3 regions of the Arthrobacter sp. SLBN-122 genome follow, and region 3 is predicted to be linked to each of the others. Evidence: riboswitches for the same ligand, from Rfam matches in the RefSeq annotation. Region 3 holds a riboswitch; each other region holds the start of a gene.
The links. A riboswitch is a leader RNA that binds a small molecule or an ion and turns the genes downstream of it on or off. The one in region 3 is predicted to bind cyclic di-AMP.
Positions count from the first base shown of each region.

Region 1: it holds a riboswitch for cyclic di-AMP, as region 3 does, so the genes downstream of both, FBY36_RS13145 (C40 family peptidase) here and FBY36_RS19475 (C40 family peptidase) in region 3, are expected to answer to the same signal.
Region 2: it holds a riboswitch for cyclic di-AMP, as region 3 does, so the genes downstream of both, FBY36_RS12490 (hypothetical protein) here and FBY36_RS19475 (C40 family peptidase) in region 3, are expected to answer to the same signal.

Region 1 covers NZ_VFMS01000001.1:2,813,183-2,819,071, forward strand. The annotation lists gene serC (phosphoserine transaminase) at 1-631, opposite strand, end outside; gene FBY36_RS13135 (metal-dependent transcriptional regulator) at 927-1,628, shown strand; cyclic di-AMP (ydaO/yuaA leader) riboswitch at 1,769-1,980, shown strand; gene FBY36_RS13140 (M23 family metallopeptidase) at 1,993-2,814, shown strand; cyclic di-AMP (ydaO/yuaA leader) riboswitch at 2,943-3,123, shown strand; gene FBY36_RS13145 (C40 family peptidase) at 3,193-3,879, shown strand; gene FBY36_RS13150 (NlpC/P60 family protein) at 4,042-4,815, shown strand; gene FBY36_RS13155 (HNH endonuclease) at 5,083-5,583, shown strand; gene mobA (molybdenum cofactor guanylyltransferase) at 5,699-5,889, shown strand, end outside.
Region 2 covers NZ_VFMS01000001.1:2,657,901-2,663,789, forward strand. The annotation lists gene FBY36_RS12465 (glycosyltransferase family 4 protein) at 1-195, shown strand, start outside; gene FBY36_RS12470 (nucleoside deaminase) at 192-698, opposite strand; gene FBY36_RS12475 (phosphatase PAP2 family protein) at 754-1,557, shown strand; gene upp (uracil phosphoribosyltransferase) at 1,570-2,205, shown strand; gene FBY36_RS12485 (glyoxalase superfamily protein) at 2,250-2,639, shown strand; gene FBY36_RS12490 (hypothetical protein) at 2,695-3,414, opposite strand; cyclic di-AMP (ydaO/yuaA leader) riboswitch at 3,420-3,580, opposite strand; gene FBY36_RS12495 (ArnT family glycosyltransferase) at 3,772-5,880, opposite strand.
Region 3 covers NZ_VFMS01000001.1:4,241,195-4,247,083, forward strand. The annotation lists gene FBY36_RS19460 (DNA alkylation repair protein) at 1-411, opposite strand, end outside; gene FBY36_RS19465 (TraR/DksA family transcriptional regulator) at 417-776, opposite strand; gene FBY36_RS20940 (hypothetical protein) at 798-1,289, opposite strand; gene FBY36_RS20945 (hypothetical protein) at 1,668-2,078, opposite strand; cyclic di-AMP (ydaO/yuaA leader) riboswitch at 2,337-2,504, shown strand; gene FBY36_RS19475 (C40 family peptidase) at 2,508-3,347, shown strand; gene FBY36_RS19480 (protein adenylyltransferase SelO) at 3,451-4,917, opposite strand; gene FBY36_RS19485 (ribonuclease Z) at 4,901-5,848, opposite strand; gene FBY36_RS19490 (mycothiol transferase) at 5,841-5,889, opposite strand, start outside.

The DNA of each region.
Region 1 (5,889 bases), 1.4 Mb from region 3:
ACAGGCCCAGCCAGAGGCCGCCGTCGGAGGCAAAGTTCTTCTGGGGGGCAAAGTAGTAGACATCACTTTGGGCGACGTCCACGTCCAGCCCGCCGGCCGCGGACGTGGCGTCCACGAGGACCAGCGATTCCTCGTCCGCCCCGGGCACCCGCTGGACGGGGGCTGCAACACCTGTGGAGGTTTCGTTCTGCGGCCAGGCATAAACGTCCACGCCGGCCTCGGCCTGGGCTGCGGGCCGGGTTCCGGGCTCGGACTTGATGATGGAGGAGGCTTCGAGGAAGGGTGCCTTGTTGGTGGCGGCGGCAAACTTGGAACCGAACTCACCGAAGGACAGGTGCTGGGCCTTCTTCTCCACGAGGCCGAAGCTGGCAACGTCCCAGAAAGCGGTGGAGCCGCCCACGCCGAGGACCACCTCGTAGCCGTCCGGAGCCCGGAAGAACTGGCTCAGCCCTTCCCGGACCGACTTGACCAGGTTCTTGACCGGCGCCTGCCGGTGTGAGGTGCCAAGGATCGTCCTGGAAGCCGCTGCCAGCGCGTCGATCTGTTCCTGCCGGACCTTTGACGGACCGGCCCCGAACCGCCCGTCCTGGGGCAGGAGGTTGGCGGGGATCGTGATGCTGGTGTCGCTCACAGGTGCTCCAATTCGGCGGGGACGAAAGCTATGGTCCGGAAGGGCGGGCAGTGGTGGCCGGCAGGGCGCGCGGTGGCTGGGCTGCCGGCTACTCCCATTCTGCCTGAACCGCCGCCGGGGGCGGGAGCCGGGTACGTCATAGTCCGGACAGTGAGACGTGCCCGTCCCGCCCAGCCCTTGGGGCGCAGCTATTCGGACAAAGTCAAAATAGGCTAAGCTTTCCCCCGGACTATTTCGCGGGAAGAGGCGATACGGTGGGACAACGCAAGGTACTGCGCTCGAGGAGCTGAGCTGGATGACGGATCTGATCGACACTACGGAGATGTACCTCAGGACCATCCTGGAGCTTGAGGAAGAAAACATCGTTGCCCTCAGGGCCCGTATCGCCGAACGCCTGCGCCACTCGGGGCCCACCGTCTCCCAGACCATCGGCCGCATGGAGCGGGACGGGCTCGTCGTTGTCTCCGGTGACCGCCACCTGGAACTCACGGATACAGGCCGCAAGCGCGCCACGGAGGTCATGCGCAAGCACCGGCTGGCCGAACGCCTGCTGGCAGATGTCATCGGCCTGGACTGGGCCTACGTCCATGACGAAGCCTGCCGCTGGGAACACGTCATGAGCGAGCGGGTGGAGCGGCGCATCTACGAAATGCTGGGCCACCCCACCGAGTCGCCCTACGGCAATCCCATTCCCGGCCTTGCTGCGCTTGGAGGCCAGGCGGGCCGCGGCTTTGCCGACGGCGCCATCAGCCTGGTGGAAGCAATGAAGAACTACGGGCCCGCCTCGGGCGTGACCATCAGCCGTCTGGCGGAGCCAATCCAGGTGGAACCGGAACTGCTGGCCCAGTTGGATGAGGGCGGGATCCGGCCCGGTGCTGCGGTGACGCTGGAACGCGTGGGCGAGTACATTTCCGTCCGGGTCGCGGGGATCGAAGGGGCGCTGGAGCTGCCGCCCGAGGTTGCTGCCCACGTCTTCGTTGCCATCAACCAGGACTGATCGGGCACTTTCCATACCCCAGACAGGCACGTCCACGCAAAGGTAACGGAATTGTTACCTAGGGACTTAAGCCCCTATAGTGGAACCAAGCGTTGATACATAAGCGTTACCTGACCCGGAGCCGAGCTCTGCCAGCGGGCCAGGTGAACGAGTTCGTTACTGGCAGAGGCGGGGGAACCACAAGCGGCAGCGGGGGACTGCCTTGGGGTGAAGTCCGTCAGCAGCAAGCCTCTCCAGTGAAGGATTCTTCCGGGAATACCCCTGCGCAGAAGCTTGCCTACGGCGGACCGGGTCTTTGAACTCTCTGACCCGAATCCGACAGCTAACTCCGCAGGCTTCTTCCAGAGAGGAACCCTTCTTGACCATGCAGACCCCACGGGGCCGCCGACGCGCGGCCGGCCCCCCTTCGGCACCCCGGGCTGCCGAAGTCGTCGCAGCGGAGCGCCCCCGCGACCTGCATCGCGACGCGCGCCGCCGCCGGGGTCCCTTCCGGCAGATGACGGAGTTTGCCGCCGCCAGCGGCATCGGCCAAAAAGCCGGTATGGCCCTTGCCGCAACGGGCCTGGTGCTGACGGTTACGGTGCCCGCCACGAGTCCCGTCATGGCCACGGACGCCGCCGGCAGTACCCCCATGGCTGCTTCCGCCGTCAGCCCGCAGCCTCAGATTTCCGCTGATATCGGAGCCCAGGTCGACTTCAGCCGCTCCGCGGTGGTGACGCAGGCGGACCCGGACGGGAAGCTGAAGCAGCTCCTGAGCGCGCAGTCCGCCGGCTCCGTCACGCGTGCCGCTTCGGCCGGCACCCTGGCTGCACCCCTCGGGTCCCTCGCCACCGCTTCCCCCTTCGGTTACCGGGTCAGTCCCATCACCGGAGGTTCCGGAGACTTCCACAGGGGCCAGGACTTCGTGGCGCAGTGCGGCACCTCGGTCCTGGCGGCCGCAACAGGGACGGTCACCTTCGCGGGCTGGCACCCGTTCGGCGGCGGAAACCGGGTGGTCATCGACCATGGCAATGGGCTGGAAACCACCTACAACCACCTCTCGTCCTTCAGCGTCAAAGTCGGCCAGACCGTCTCCCGCGGGGATGTCGTGGCACTGAGCGGCACCACCGGCGCGTCCACCGGCTGCCACCTGCACTTCGAGGTCCAGGTCAATGGCGAAGTGGTCGATCCAATGGGCTGGCTGTAACCGAATGATTGCTCACTCTCAGATCGTCGTGACTCGTCGTGACCTGAATGTGACATTGAAACAAAACTGCTGTACCGTCTAACTCGCGTCAACTTTTCCGAAGTTGACGCTCTTGAGTGGATTGCCTAACTCTGCCACCGCTCAAGGTCCGTTCGCATTTCATCGTCTGGCAGGGGCGGGGGAACCAATTTTGGCCTTCATTTCCAGAAGGCCTTGGGGTTAAGACACAAAGCTTCCCAGGAAGCAGCGTGGCCGGGTGACTCCCATCCGAATCCGACAGCTCACCTCGCAGGCATTGGGAGAGGCTACTTCGTGTCTTCACGCCATCATTCTGCGCGCCACCGTGCGCAAACGGTTCGCACCAACCCGCTGGACGCCATGTCCAAGGCTGTCACTGCAAATGCCGGGACCGTAGGCCGCCAGGCTGCCGTTGTGGCAGCGGCTTCGGGCCTCATCCTGAGCATGGGCCTGCCCGCCACGGCAGCTGACACCACTGCCGGTGTCTCTGCCTCCACCGAGTCCGGTTCGGCCCAGACGGCACTCGCCGTCACCGCTGCCCCCACGGCCACGGTGTCCTTCGAGCGTCCGGTCGTCAAGACCACCGCCGCTCCCAAGGTTGAAGCGCTACGTACCCAGTCCACGGCAGCAGCCAACCGCGCGGCCAACACCGCCACTGCAGGCCAGGAGGCGTCCCCGGCCGCAAAGGCGGAAGAGTCCGTATCCGCTGCGGCAACCTCGGGCATTGCCGCTATCGCCTACACCGGCATCGGCCACTCCTACGTGTGGGGCGGCACCAGCCCCGTCACCGGCTGGGACTGCTCCGGTTTCGTGCAGTGGGTTTACGCCCAGGCCGGAATCAGCATCCCCCGCACCAACGCGTGGAGCATCATGACCCCCACCTCCGCACCGCAGCCGGGTGACCTGGTTGTCCAGAACGGTGGCGCGCACGTCGGCATCTACGTCGGTAACGGCATGATGATCAGCGCCCTCAACCCCTCGCAGGGCACGCTGCTCCACTCGCCCGCGGCCACCGGTTCCTCCACGTACTACCACTACAGCAAATAGTTCTTGGGCTTCACGCTCCAGGGGCTTTTTCTTTGCCCAAAGCTTCTTCGCTAAAAACCACATCCCCGTTCGGGACGCGCCGGCGTACCCCCAAGATGCCGGCGCGTCCAACACCCTTCGCCTGCCCACCTGCGGTTCGAGGGAAAACGAAAGAGAGAACTGATGACGACTCGTGCCACCGCACGGCATCGCGCCGAGGTCACCAAAACCAACTCAATCGCTGTCATTGCCAAGGCTGTCAGCGACAACGCAGGCGGCATGGGCCGCCAGGCTGCGGTCATCGCTGCCGCTTCCGGCCTGGTCCTGACCTCCGGCATCGCTGCCAACGCTGCCGACGCCAACGTCAAGCGTGATTCCGCGCCGGCCTCCGCGCTGGAAGTTGGATCCGCCGTTGACGCCCCGATTTCCGCGGCTTCCACCATCTCCATCAGCTACGAGAAGCCTGCCGTGACCACCACGCCGGCTCCCGTCGTCGAGCCTGAGCCCGAGGTCGAGGTGCAGGAAGCCGCTCCCGCTCCTGCCGCGCAGCCCGCTGCTGCCCCCAAAGTCACGGCCAAGGTTGCCACCGCCGCCGCTCCTGCCGCTCCCGCAGCCCAGGCATCCGCCAGTGGTAAGGGTGCCGCCATCCTCTCCGCCGCGTACGCACAGCTCGGCGTGATGCAGGACTGCACCATGCTGGTCACCAACTCGCTGGCCGCCGTCGGAATCCACTTCCACGACTGGCCCGCCGGCTACCTGTCCCTGGGCCGCACCGTCAGTGCAGCCGAGGCGCAGCCGGGCGACCTGATTTACTACGCTGACGGCGGCGCGGGCATGGCCCACATTGCTGTCTACGCCGGAAACGGCATGGCCGTCCACGGCGGCTACAACGGAAACCAGACGGTGGTCTTCAGCGCAAACGTTGGGTCCGGCCCCGTCTTCATCCGCGTCAACTAGGCATTCCGGCGCTGGCGTGAACGGCCGCCAGCCTCAAAATGTCCCAAAGACCCCCGCCCATGAGGTGGGGGTCTTTGGTGTTTAAGTGGGGTGCCGCCGCCGGGGCGGACGCCTCCTGACGTGTCAGCCGCTGGTTGGCTCCCGGGCGGAGATTACCTGATTCTGCATTTCTTTGTTTACTCTTGTGATGTCGATCCATAGCCCGGACATGCCGAGGGCAGCCGGCCCTCGTGCCCCTGACGGGTGCGGCCGTGAAGAGGTAAGTGCATGCGCACTCTCGTTCTGAATGCTGGATATGAACCGCTGGCGGTTATTACTTTCCGCCGGGCGCTGGTGCTTGTGCTGACAGGCAAGGCCAGTGTGGTGGCCGAAGGGGACGACCCCGTGGTGGGCCCCACCGACGTCCTGGGGCGCCCGTCCGTGATCCTCCTCAACCGCTACATCCGACCCCGGTACAACCATTCCACTGCCGTCAGCCGCAGGGGAGTGCTCCGGCGCGATGGGCATAAATGCGCCTACTGCGGGAAGGCTGCGCACACCATTGACCACGTGCATCCGAAATCCAGGGGCGGGGCAGATTCGTGGGAGAACCTGGTGGCCGCCTGCCTGAGGTGCAACAACGTCAAAGGAGACCACACTCCCGCCGAGATGGGATGGACCCTGCGGTTCGTGCCGGCACCTCCGCATGGAACCATCTGGCAGATCAAGGAGCTGGAGAAACCCACACCGGCGTGGGATCCCTTCCTGCTTCCGGAACGCGCTGCCTGACCCGCTGCTCCGGCAGCGACCTGTCTGCGGCGTGACTTGTCGTTTCGCCCTGACCTCTCAGGCCGCCCTGATCCCACGTGCTGCCGGCCGGCACGCGGGTAGTTAGGCTGGGGGAGTGGAAGTGAAGAGCCCTGCCTTTGACGCCCTGGTCCTGGCCGGCGGGAGGTCATCACGGCTGGGAGGCATGCCCAAGCAGTCGCTGGTCTTCCAGGGCCAAACCCTCCTGGAACGGGCTGTGGCTGCTGCCGCGGGGCCCGGGCTTACTGTCGTCGTGGGCGACGCGGAGTTCCTGCCGCAGCGGCCATC
Region 2 (5,889 bases), 1.6 Mb from region 3:
GCCGGGGGACAGGAGAGTCCCGGCCGGCTGGCCGACGCCCTTCGCGGGTGGTTGGTGGACGCAAGGACGCGCGACAACTGGAGGACAGCTGCGGTTGATGCCCGGACCAGGCTGCCGGCATGGAGCAAAACGGCGCAGGACGTGCTGGCCCTCCTCCAGGGACGCAACGAAGAAAAAGAGCGGCAACAGAACTAGCGGATGCTCCGGTGCGCCGCGAAAAACTCCCGCAGCACCAAGGCGCATTCTTCTTCGCGGACCCCGGGATACACCTCAACCCAGTGGTTGAGCCGGCGCTCCCGGAGGATATCGAATACGGATCCCGCGGCACCGGCCTTCTCGTCCCAGGCCCCAAAAACAACCCGGGGGATCCGGGCCAGGACAATCGCGCCCGCACACATGGCGCAGGGTTCCAGGGTGACCACCAGCGTGCAGTCGGACAACCGCCAGCCGTCGCCCCTGCCGCCGTCGAGCCGTGCCCTCTCCTTCAACCGCGCGGCAGCCTCCCTGATGGCCACCACCTCGGCGTGGGCTGTGGGGTCGCCCAGCTCCTCCCGCTGGTTCCGTCCGGAACCCAGCACATCGCCGTCGGGCCCTATGACCACGGCGCCGATGGGCACATCCTCCGTAGCCAGCGCGCGGCGGGCCTCCGCAAGGGCAAGGCCCATCCAGGCGTCATGTTTCTTTTCGGGCAACCGCATGGCTCAATGATAGTTTCGGGGTTAGTCAGGTTACTTGCCGATGCCGGGAGGCACCATGGACACTCTGAGGGACCGCCTAGGTACGTGGTTCAAACCGTACGCGGCGCTGATCCTCACCATTCTGGTGGGCGGTGTGGTCATCGTGTCCCTGGCGCTGCTTGGGTCCGAGGTCTACGACGACGTGGTGGACTCCGCCGGGCTGGCCAACCTGGACAAACCTGCCCTGTCGTTCGCCGAGACCCTGCGCAGCCCCTGGCTCGACGCGCTTGTCACGGGGTTCACCAACATCGGTGGCGGCATCGGAATGCCGATCCTTGCCAGCATCCTCACGGCATGGCTGACCTTCCTCAGCCGGAACTGGCGTCCCCTGGTGCTGATCGGCGGTGCAGCCGCAGCCTCCGTCAGCGCCACAACCTTTGGCAAGAAGCTGGTGGGCCGTACCCGCCCGGACCACGCGGACGCCGTTCCCCCGTACGAGGATTCGCCCTCCTTCCCCAGCGGCCACACCCTGAACACCACCGTGGTGATCAGCCTGGTGATTTACCTCATCTGCCTTCAGTTCCATACGATGCGGGTCCGCGTCACTGCCATCACCGCCGGTTCCCTCTTCATCATCGCCATGGGACTGAGCCGGGTCTTCCTGGGCCACCACTGGCTGACGGACGTCATGGCCGGGTGGATCCTGGGACTGGCCTGGGTGGCCATCGTCATCCTGGCCCACAGGCTGTTCCACCTGGTCCGCAGGCGCGAACACATCGGCGCAGCGCCGTCGTTCGACCGTCCGATTGTCCGCGACGTGGTGGCCGAGGAACTGCACGACGGCGGATCTTCCAGACGTGGGAAGGACAGCGGCGGGTGATAGTTTTGGGGGATGCGCACTCTCGTTGTTGACCACCCCCTGGTCGCCCACAAGCTCACCGTCCTGCGGGACAAGAACACGCCGTCGCCGGTCTTCCGCCAGCTGACGGAAGAGCTGGTGACCCTGCTGGCGTACGAAGCGACGCGGGAGGTCCGCACGGAGCCCGTCACCATCCAAACGCCGGTCAGCACCACCATCGGCACCGCGTTCACCAAGCCCACCCCGCTGGTGGTTCCCATCCTCCGCGCGGGTTTGGGCATGCTGGAGGGCATGACCAAGCTCGTTCCCACCGCTGAGGTGGGCTTCCTGGGCATGGCCCGGGACGAGGAAACGCTGGACATCATCACCTACGCAGAGCGCCTGCCGGAGGACCTCACCGGCCGCCAGGTCTTCGTCCTGGACCCCATGCTGGCCACCGGCGGAACCCTGCGCGAAGCCATCAAGTTCCTGTTCAAGCGCGGCGCCTCCGACGTCACCTGCATCTGCCTGCTGGCCGCCCCCGAGGGCCTGGCCCGGCTGGAAGAGGAACTGTCAGGGGCCAACGTGCACATCGTCCTGGCCTCCATCGACGAGAAGCTCAACGAGAAGTCCTACATCGTTCCCGGCCTGGGCGACGCCGGCGACCGCCTCTACGGCATCGCCGGGTAGATTTCACCCTTTTTCAAAAGAGTTCCCGCCGCTAGCCTGTGCGGATGGACTGGAAACTCGAGCTTGTCTTTCTCCCCGTGTCCGACGTTGACCGCGCCAAGGACTTCTACGTCAATAAAGTGGGCTTTAACGCCGATTTCGACGAGCGGCCCTCGGACTCCATCCGCTTCGTGCAGCTGACGCCGCCCGGTTCGGCCTGCTCCATCTGCATCGGCGAAGGCCTCACCGACGCCCCTCCCGGCACCGGTTCCAACCTGCAGCTGGTGGTCAACGACATCAAAGCCGCCCATGACCACCTGAAGAACAACGGCGTGGATGTCAGCGACGTGGACGTGCAGGATTGGGGTCACTTCGTCTACTTCGCCGACCCCGACGGAAACAAGTGGGCTGTCCAGTACATCCCGTGGCGGAACACCGGACAGGACGCCGGTTAACCACAAACGCGGGCCGCATCATGAAGATGCGGGCCCGCGGTTGAAGGTGGCTTGCCTAGTACCAGTTGTGCGCCAGGTGGAAGTTCAGCGCGCCGCAAGGCGACTGGTAGCGCTCCTGGATGTAATTCAGGCCCCAGTTGATCTGCGTGCGGTAGTTGGTGAGGTAGTCCGGGCCGGAGCTGGCCATCTTCTCGGCAGGCAGGGACTGGACAATGCCGTATGCCCCGCTGCTGGCATTGGTGGCCGTGGTGGTCCAGTCCGATTCCTTGGTCCACAGCGTCTGCAGGCACTGCATCTGGTCCGGTGCCCAGCCAAAGGTCCCCAGCTGGCTGGCGGCGTAGGCTTGGGCCCCGGCGGGATCGTTGACCGCGACGGCGGGAGCCGGCTCGGGTGCGCGGGCGGGCTCGGGAGCTGGCGCCGGGGCAGGGGCGGGCGCTTCGGGCGCGGCCGGTGCTGCAGCGGGGGCCGGTTCCGCTGCCTGCGGTGCCATGCTGATGGCGGCGGGAGCCGGGCTGGCCGCCGGGTTGGAACGGATTTCGCTCTTCTCGATGCTCATTTGAGCGTCTGACGCTGTAGTGGAAGAGTTCGACCCGGTGGATGACACCGGAGTCATACTGCTGGTGGCCTGTCCTGCCGCGCCAACCCCCACCAGCACCGCACAGGATGCTGCAAGGACGGCCGCGCGCTGGCCCAGGGTGGTCTTCTTTGCCTGCTGCTTGGCCCGGTGTTTAGCCTTTGCCTGCAGCAGACGTGCTTCTGCCGTGTTCTTGGACATGATTGATCGCCTCTCACACCTGCGGAGTTAGCTGTCGGGTTCGGATGAGGGCATCCGGCCGTACGGAAAGATCACGTACTGGCTTAACCCCAAGGGCATTCAGTGCCCGGGACGGTGGGTCCCCCGCCTCTGCCGTAGCTCAATCGGAATCCGGGGAAGCGGCAGAGCTTGGCGTCAACCCGGGATATGCGGCCCGAACGGGGACCGCACCCAATCGACGGTACAGGAAGAACACGCCAAAGTCACATTTAGGTAACGGAAGTCACGAGGCACAGCGCGTCGAATTGCGGGACCTGCCGTGGGCTATGGCAGTTTGGCGGCTCACCAATACCAGACCGTTACCAGGCCAATGGTGTCCTACCGGGTGAGTTGGTACACGGTGGAGTTACCTACGGACTGGGCCTGGAAGTTGTCCTGGACCCACGCAGCAACCTCGGAGTTGCCGCTGCGGCCGCCCATGCCGCCCCCGCCCATACCGCCGCCTTCGATGAAGTAGCCGATCTCTCCTTTGGCCACCATGGCCTGGAACCCGGCGAGCGTGGGGTATGGGTCGCCGCCGTTCCAGCCGCCCAGGGAAATGACGTCCGTGTTGGTGGCGAGTTCCAGGTTGGCTGCCTGGCTGGCGCCGGACACAATCGCCGACCATTTTGTGGTGGTACCCGCCAGAAGTGCCGTCACTGCGGCATCTGCCGTTCCTTCACCCGGGCCGCCGGATCCATCCGTGGCACCGCCGGGGCCAGTTGCACCGTCGAAACCACGGGAGGGATCAAGCCCGCCAGCGCCTGGGGCAGAGTCCATAGCGGCGGCATCCCTGCCGCCTGCCCGGTTGCCGCCCAGCCCCGCGGCCCGGCTCCCGAAGCCAGCCGCCGACGAACCCGCGGGCCCCGACGTCGGAATGGAGCCTGAGTGTGCAGAGGCAGCGGTGGCGAGTGTCCACGCGCCGGTTCCGAGTCCTCCGGCCAGGAGGGATACGACGACGACGGCGGCCGCGCCGGCCCGCCGGAACCATCCGGAGGTGCCCAGTGCGTCGAGGCGGAGGAGGATTGCGGCGGCCGCCAGGACACCCAGGGCGATGATGGTGACGCGAAGCCAGGGGAGCCATGACGCGTCGCGGCCCAGCAGGACGGCGGACCAGATGGAGGTGCCAAGGATGGCGGCGGCCAGGACGGTCCGGGCCGGCCAGTAATCCCGGCCGCGCCACAGTTCCACGCTGCCGATGCCCACCAGCGCTGCGACCGCCGGTGCCAGTGCTACCGAGTAGTACGGGTGGACGATGCCGCTCATGAAGCTGAAGACGCCCGCGGTGACCAGGAGCCAGCCGCCCCACAGGATCAGCGCGGCACGGCCCGGGGAGGTCCTGACTTCGCGGCGCGTGAACCACAAGCACGCCACCAGCAGGACCAGGGCGGCAGGCAGCAGCCAGGACACTTCGCCGCCAAAGCTGGTGCCGAACATCCGCAGCAGGCCCGCAGCCCCGCCGAACCCGGCGTTCCCGCCGCCTAAGCGGCCTCCGGGTCCGCCGGCGTCCCCGGCTCCGCCGTCGGGCATGCCTTCGCCGGAACCGGTGATGCGGGCCAGTCCGTTGTAGCCGAAGGTCAGTTCCAGGAAGCTGTTGGTGCTGGATCCTGCCATGTACGGTCGCTCGGAGGCCGGCGTCAGCTGGAAAAGGGCGATGTAGCCGCCGGCAACCACGACGATCCCTCCCAAGGCGCCCAGCAGGTGCGCCAGCCGGCGTCCGGTCGACGTGGGGGCGGCCCAAAGATAGGCGAGTCCCAGCGCCGGGACGATCAGGAAACCCTGCAGCATCTTGGTGAGGAACGCCAGGCCAATCACGGCCCCCGCAGCGACAAGCCACGTCCATCCCGCCCGCTCGATGGCGCGGGTGGTGAAGTAGGCGGCGAGCACCCGGCACAGCGTGAGCATGGCGTCCGGGTTGTTGAACTTGAACATGAGCGCAGCCACCGGCGTCAGCGCCAGGGCGCCGCCGGCGAGCAGGCCCGCAGCCGGTCCGGAAACGCGCTTTACGGCCAGGTAGAGAAAGCCGACGGCGGCCACCCCCATGAGTGCCTCCGGCACCAGCATGCTCAGCGGCGAGAATCCGAAGATGCGCCCTGCAAGGGCGGGGATCCAGAGTGCTGCCGGCGGCTTGTCGACGGTGATGGCGTTGCCGGCGTCGAGCGGGCCGAAGAGGAACGCGGTCCAGTCCTTGGTGCCGGCCTGGATGGCTGCCGCATAGAACGGGTTTCCGTAACCGGTTGCTGCCAGGTTCCAGAGGTACAGGACCGCCGTGGCCACCAGAAGCCCTGCGGCGGACGGCCGTACCCAACGGGGCTGGGCACCGAATATGTAGCGGCTCCAGCGGGATCCCGGCACAGCCGACCCGGTCATGGACACCGCTTGTCCGGATGACGAGGGTTGCCGGCCTGCGGCTGAACCGGCGTCCGCGGGGGAGACGGTGCAGGTCATGATGCTGCC
Region 3 (5,889 bases):
CAGCCCTGCCAGCAGCGGCACGAGGACATCGGAGAGCAGAGGCTCCGTGAGGTCCGCTGCCCGGGCTGAGCGAAGGAAGCCTTCCAGGCGGGTCAGGTCCGAATGCCTGAGCAGGCGCACCTTTGACTGCAGCAGCACGACGGCGGCAAGGCGGCGCTCGAAAACGGGGCGGGATCCAGGCCTTGGCTGCCCCCACAGGGCGGAGGCAAGCATCACGGTTCCATCGTGGTCCAGGTCCTTGAACTTGCGGAGGGCGTCGCGGACCGTGCCGCGGACGGCCCCTATGGAGGAACCGTAGGAGTCCAGCACGCCGCCCAGCCGGTGTCCGACGTCGTCTGCGCGGTACCAGGCGCCCTCGTTCTGCAGGGTCCGGTCAACGAAATCCGCCGCAGCGGACACAACGTCCGCCATGCCCGTCACCGTCCGCGCCCAAAGGAGGCGTGCAGGATGCAAAACGGGGTCCAGGGGCGTGCCTCCAGCCTTCCTTCAGCGATGGGTTCCCCGCAGACGGCGCAGGTTCCGTAGGTTCCCCCGGCCAGCCTTGCCAGGGCCGCTTCGATCTGGTCCAGGCCGGCCGAGCTTTGCTTCAGGAGCGCCGATGCCTGCGAAAGTTCGAAGGCGATCGTGGCGCCCTCCGGATCATGTTCATCGTCGACGTTCGAATCCTGGCGGGCCGAATTCGCCGCGGCGATGTCTGCGCGCAGCGCCGGCAGCAGCGCCACTCGCCGCGCCCGCTCCTCTTCGAGCAGCAGACGGAACCGTTCGAAATCTGGCATGGGGAAAGCCTAGCGCGTCAGTCAGTACCAGTTCAGGGCGATGGAATGGTTCCACGCCCCGCAGGGCGAACCGTAGCGGTCACGGATATAGCCAAGGCCCCATTCGACCTGCGTCCGGTAGCTTGTCAGCCAGTCGCTGCCGGCGCTGGCATACTTGCCCGGCGGCAGCGACTGGGCAATCCCGTAAGCTCCGGACCAGGCGTTGGTGGCGGTGGTCAGCCAGTTGGATTCCTTGGTCCACAGCCGGGCCAGGCACAGGAATTGGTCCTGGCCCCATCCGAAGGCAGCAAGGCGTCCGGACGCGTAGCTTTTCGCCCCGGCCGGATCGTTGACAGCTCCACCGGGAACGGAAGGAACGACGACGGCGGGCGGGCTTGGCAGGGCCGGCGCCGGTGGCGGTGGCGGTGGCGGTGGCGGCGGCGGCGTCCGGAACGGCAGGAGCTGGATTGTTGGCGGGTGCGACCGGTCCCGGATTTGCCGGTGTTGGATCCACCTGGACGGGATTAGCGCCAATGGCAGCTGGGGCGGCGGGCTGCTGGGCGGCAGCGGCTGCCTGGCGGCGGGCCTGCTCCTCCCCGGCGGCGCGCTTGGCCGCCTGGGCCGCCTCGTAGGCCGCCAGCGCTGCCTGGCCTTGGCGATACTCCCCCTCAAGGGCCGCCGTCGTACCCTTCAGGGTGGCAAGCTGGGCAGTCAGCTCGCCACTGTGCTGCTGTTCCCCGGCCACCTGGCGGTTCAATGCGTCCCGGGCGGAACGGGCGGCCTCGGATTTAACCTTCGTCTCCCCGGCCAGGAGTTCCCCCTCGCTCCTGGCAAGCTGTTCCTGTTCCCTGAGCGCAGCGGCAACCTTTCCTGCCGCTGCCGCCTTATTCACCAGCGCAGCAGTCTTATCCCCTACAAGCTTGACCACGTTGAGCCCCTGGGTGCTGTTGGTCCCCAGGGCATCGAGCGCCACCGGGCCAGCTGGTCGTCTGCGCGGGCTGCCTGCGCAGACACCGTCTCCAACTTCGAGGCAGCCACCTGAAGCTCCGCATCCGCCGCAGCGTGGTCGGCGGCAGCCCGAACCGCCGCATCCCCGGCCGCCTCCGACTGCTCCTGGAGACCGCTGAGCAGCCCGTTGATCGCGGTGATCTCCGCGGCCTTTGCCGCTTCGGACGATTGTGCCTGCTGCACCTCTGCCCAGGAGGGGTATCCGCCGGGCGGCCCCACCTCTGCTGCGGCCGGCAGTGCGGTGGCGCCGGCAAGGGCGACAGCCATCAGGCCCGCGAACAGCGGGAACGGCCGTTTTGTAACGAACAGGGGCATAGTTCCGCAGCCTACAGCCGGGTGCGGCGGTGAAGCAGTGGCCTGTAGCCGCATTGTTACCCTTTCGGCGCCATTTGCCGGTTTCCCTGTCTTGTGGGGTCAGCCCTGAGATTCGAGGTACATCAAGACGTTTGCGGAATTGAGAGGAAAACCTCGTATGTTATCCAAATGTGACAATGACCCTGAGAGCGGGTTATGGTCTTTGAGTGTCCCTCTCAGACGGGACATTCCCATCAGTATGCCGAGCCCTGCCGCTGATCATGGGATTCACCGTTTCCAGATGGCAGGGACGGGGGAACCAAGTTTCCACGGCCACTTGTGGCCTTGGGGTTAAGTCGGTAGAGCTCCGCTTGCGGAGCCGCTACCGGCCGGGCATCTCCAGCCCGAACCCGACAGCTCACCCCGCAGGCATGGGAGAGGCGATCAAACGTGTCAAAAAATTCCATTACTGCCCGTCACCGCGCGACTCCGGCCCGCTCCATTGTGCTCGAGGGCCTCGCCGTAACCGCCAAGTCCCAGGCCCGCTCGCTGGGCCGCCCGGCGCTCGCAGTTGCTGCAGCGTCAGGCATTGCATTCGGCGTCGGAGCCCCGGCCCATGCAGGTGTCACCGGTCCGGATACCACTGAGAACACCAGCGTCCAGGCGTACTCGGCACCTGCAGCCCCGGCAGCAGCACCCGCCGCAGCAGGCAACGTCCACACCGTCGTAGCCGGCGACACCATCGGGGCCATCGCGGCCGCCTACGGCGTCAGCCTCAACGACGTCCTGTCCGCCAACGGACTGGGCCTGTCCTCAATCATCTACCCCGGTGACCAGATCCGGATCCCCGGCGCAGGCTACACCGCAGCACCGGCTCCGGCCCCTGCCGCAGCTCCGGTCCAGGCTGCGGCCGCAACCGCACCGGCGAACACCGGCATGAACATGTCCTACGCCTCCGCCACCCCGCTGGCCTCCACCGGCACGGGAACCGGCGCTGCGATCCTGGCATCGGCTTACAGCCAGGTTGGCGTGGGCCAGGACTGCACCGCAATGGTTGAAAAGGCCCTGCGCTCCGTCGGCAAGTCCGTCGGAGACCTGGCCCCCACCCAGTTCTTCCAGTACGGAACCGTTGTCAGCGCCCCCGCCCCCGGTGACCTGATCATCACCTCCGGCCACGTTGGCGTTTACGCCGGCGACGGCCAGGTTGTCAGTGGCGGCGTCAACGGCTACAGCACTGAAGTCCACTCCATCAGCTGGCTCGGCGGCTACTCCGCAGTCCGCGTAGCCTAGTCTCCGCGGCGCTTCGCGGCAGCGAAGCCAGTCACAACAGGAGGGTGGCAGCCGGGTATTCCCGGCCGCCGCCCTCCTGTCGTTTTCCCACTGGCACGAGCCGTCAGGTCCCGCAGAAGGTCATGTAGTTGCCGAATTCTTCAGGGGCACCCTCGGCGTAGCGTTCCAGCCCGGGACGTTCGGTAAAGGGGGCACCGATGGCCTCGAGCAGCTGCTGCAGGGGCGCGAGGTTTCCTTCGGTGGCAGCTGAGAGGGCTTCCTCAACCAGGTGGTTCCGGGGAATGTAGACCGGGTTCACGCTGTCCATCAGTTCCGCATCGGGTTCCATGGCCTGCCACCGCTCCGCCCAGGCGTCGAACGCGGCCAGGTCAAGGACCATGCCGCGGACGGGACGGAGGTCGCCCCGGGCGGCCTTGCCCAGGTTACGGAAGAACAAGGTGTAGTCCACCGGGCCGTCCTTCAGGATGGCGATGGCATCGTCCACCAGGGCTGAGGAGTCCTCGCCGCTTTCCGCGCCGCTTCCCAGGCCCAGCTTGCGTTTCATACCGCCGGACCACGCCTTGCTGTACTGTCCGCGGAACCCGCCGAGCACTTCCACGGCCGGGGCAACCGCCTTTTCCTGGTCCTCGTCGATGAGCGGCAGCATCGCCTCGGCGAGCCGGGCAAGGTTCCATTCGGCAAGCACTGGCTGGTTGGCATAGGCGTAGCGTCCGCTGACGTCGATGGAACTGTAGACGGCGGCGGGATTGAACGCGTCCATGAACGCGCACGGGCCGTAATCGATGGTTTCCCCTGAGATGGTCATGTTGTCCGTATTCATCACACCGTGCACGAATCCCACCAGCATCCACCGGGCCACCAGTTCTGCCTGGGCGGAGACGACGGAGCTGAACAACGCAAGGTAGGGGTTTTCGGCTTCGGCAGCGTGCGGATAGTGCCTGCTGATGGCATGGTCCGCCAGCCGCTTCAGGAGGTCCAGGTTTTCCGTGGCGCGCGCGTACTGGAAGCTGCCAACGCGCAGGTGGCTGCTTGCCACCCGTGCCAGGACGGCACCGGGCAGCATGCCGTCGCGCCGGACCTGCCGGCCGGTTGCCACCACGGCGAGCGAGCGGGTGGTGGGAATGTCCAGGGCGTGCATGGCCTCACTGACCACATATTCACGGAGCATGGGCCCGACGACGGCACGGCCGTCCCCGGCGCGGGCGAAAGGCGTGCGTCCCGAGCCTTTGAGATGGACGTCCAGGAGGCGGCCGCTTTGGTCCGTGACCTCCCCCAGCAGCAGCGCACGTCCGTCACCGAGCAGGGGTGAGTAACCGCCGAACTGGTGCCCTGCATATGCCTGGGCCACCGGAGTGGCGCCAGCGGGTATGTAATTGCCCACCAGGAGCCGTAGCCCTTCGCTGCTGCGGAGGTACTGCGGATCGAGGCCCAGGTCCCGTGCGAGCTTGTCGTTCAGGACCAGAAGCTCGGGACTGGGTGCTTCCTCGGCATGCCAGGGAACGGCGAGTTCGGCCAGTTCCCGTGCGAAACGGCCGTCAAAAGTGACCGTGGATTCAGCTGATGCCGTCATGGTTTAACCCTATCGCCGTAGTTTCGCCTGCCGCTTCCCGGATCTGTTGCCGCCGATGGGGAACGGCAATGCGCTGCAGGTCCTCAGCGGCAATGACCGTGGTTTCCGGAGCCCGGGCCCTTGCCTGCTCCGCGAGGTGGGAGACGTTGTTGCCGTACCGTGCTGAAAAATGCGTGAGCACCAGCGTCCGGGCCTTCCCAGACGCCGCCAGTTCGCCGGCCTGCCCGGCGGTCAGGTGCAGGTATTGCCGGGCCAGGCCGGCGTCGTCGTCACTAAACGTGGACTCCGTGACCAGCAGGTCCGTGCCCGCTGCCAATTCTTCTGCACCGGGACACGGTGCGGTGTCCATGATGAAGGCAAACCGCTGGCCCGGCCTGGGAATGCTCACGTCCTCCATCCGGGCTGTCCCCAGGACCCCCTGCCGCTGGAGCCGGCGGACGTCGGGCCCTTCGATGCCCGCCGCCCGGAGCCGTTCCGGCAGAAAGGTGCGGCCTTCGGGCTCGGTGAGCAGATAACCGTACGTCTCGATGCGGTGCTTCAGGGGCCGGACCTCAAGGCCTTCCGCCACGGGTCCGGCGCCGGAGTGCGGGTGCAGCCGCAGGTCGATGCCGGGAGAGCTGACGGCCACCAGGGCCTGGACCACATCGCCGCCGGACGCCGGATAATGCAGGTGGACCGGGTGCCGCACCCCGTCCAGGGCCATCCTGGAGAGGACTCCGGGCAGGCCGAAGCAATGGTCCCCGTGCACGTGGGTGAGGCAAATCCTGGTGATGCTGCTTGCCGCTGCTCCGGCATGAATCATTTGGCGCTGGGTGCCCTCGCCGGGATCGAAAAGCAGTCCTTCGCCGTCCCAGCGCAGCAGGTAGCCGTTGTGGTTCCTGGTCCGGGTGGGGACCTGTGATGCGGTGCCCAGCACCACGAGTTCACGCACCGCCGTTGTCCGCCGATGGGCCGTGCAGCCCTTTGGCGTAA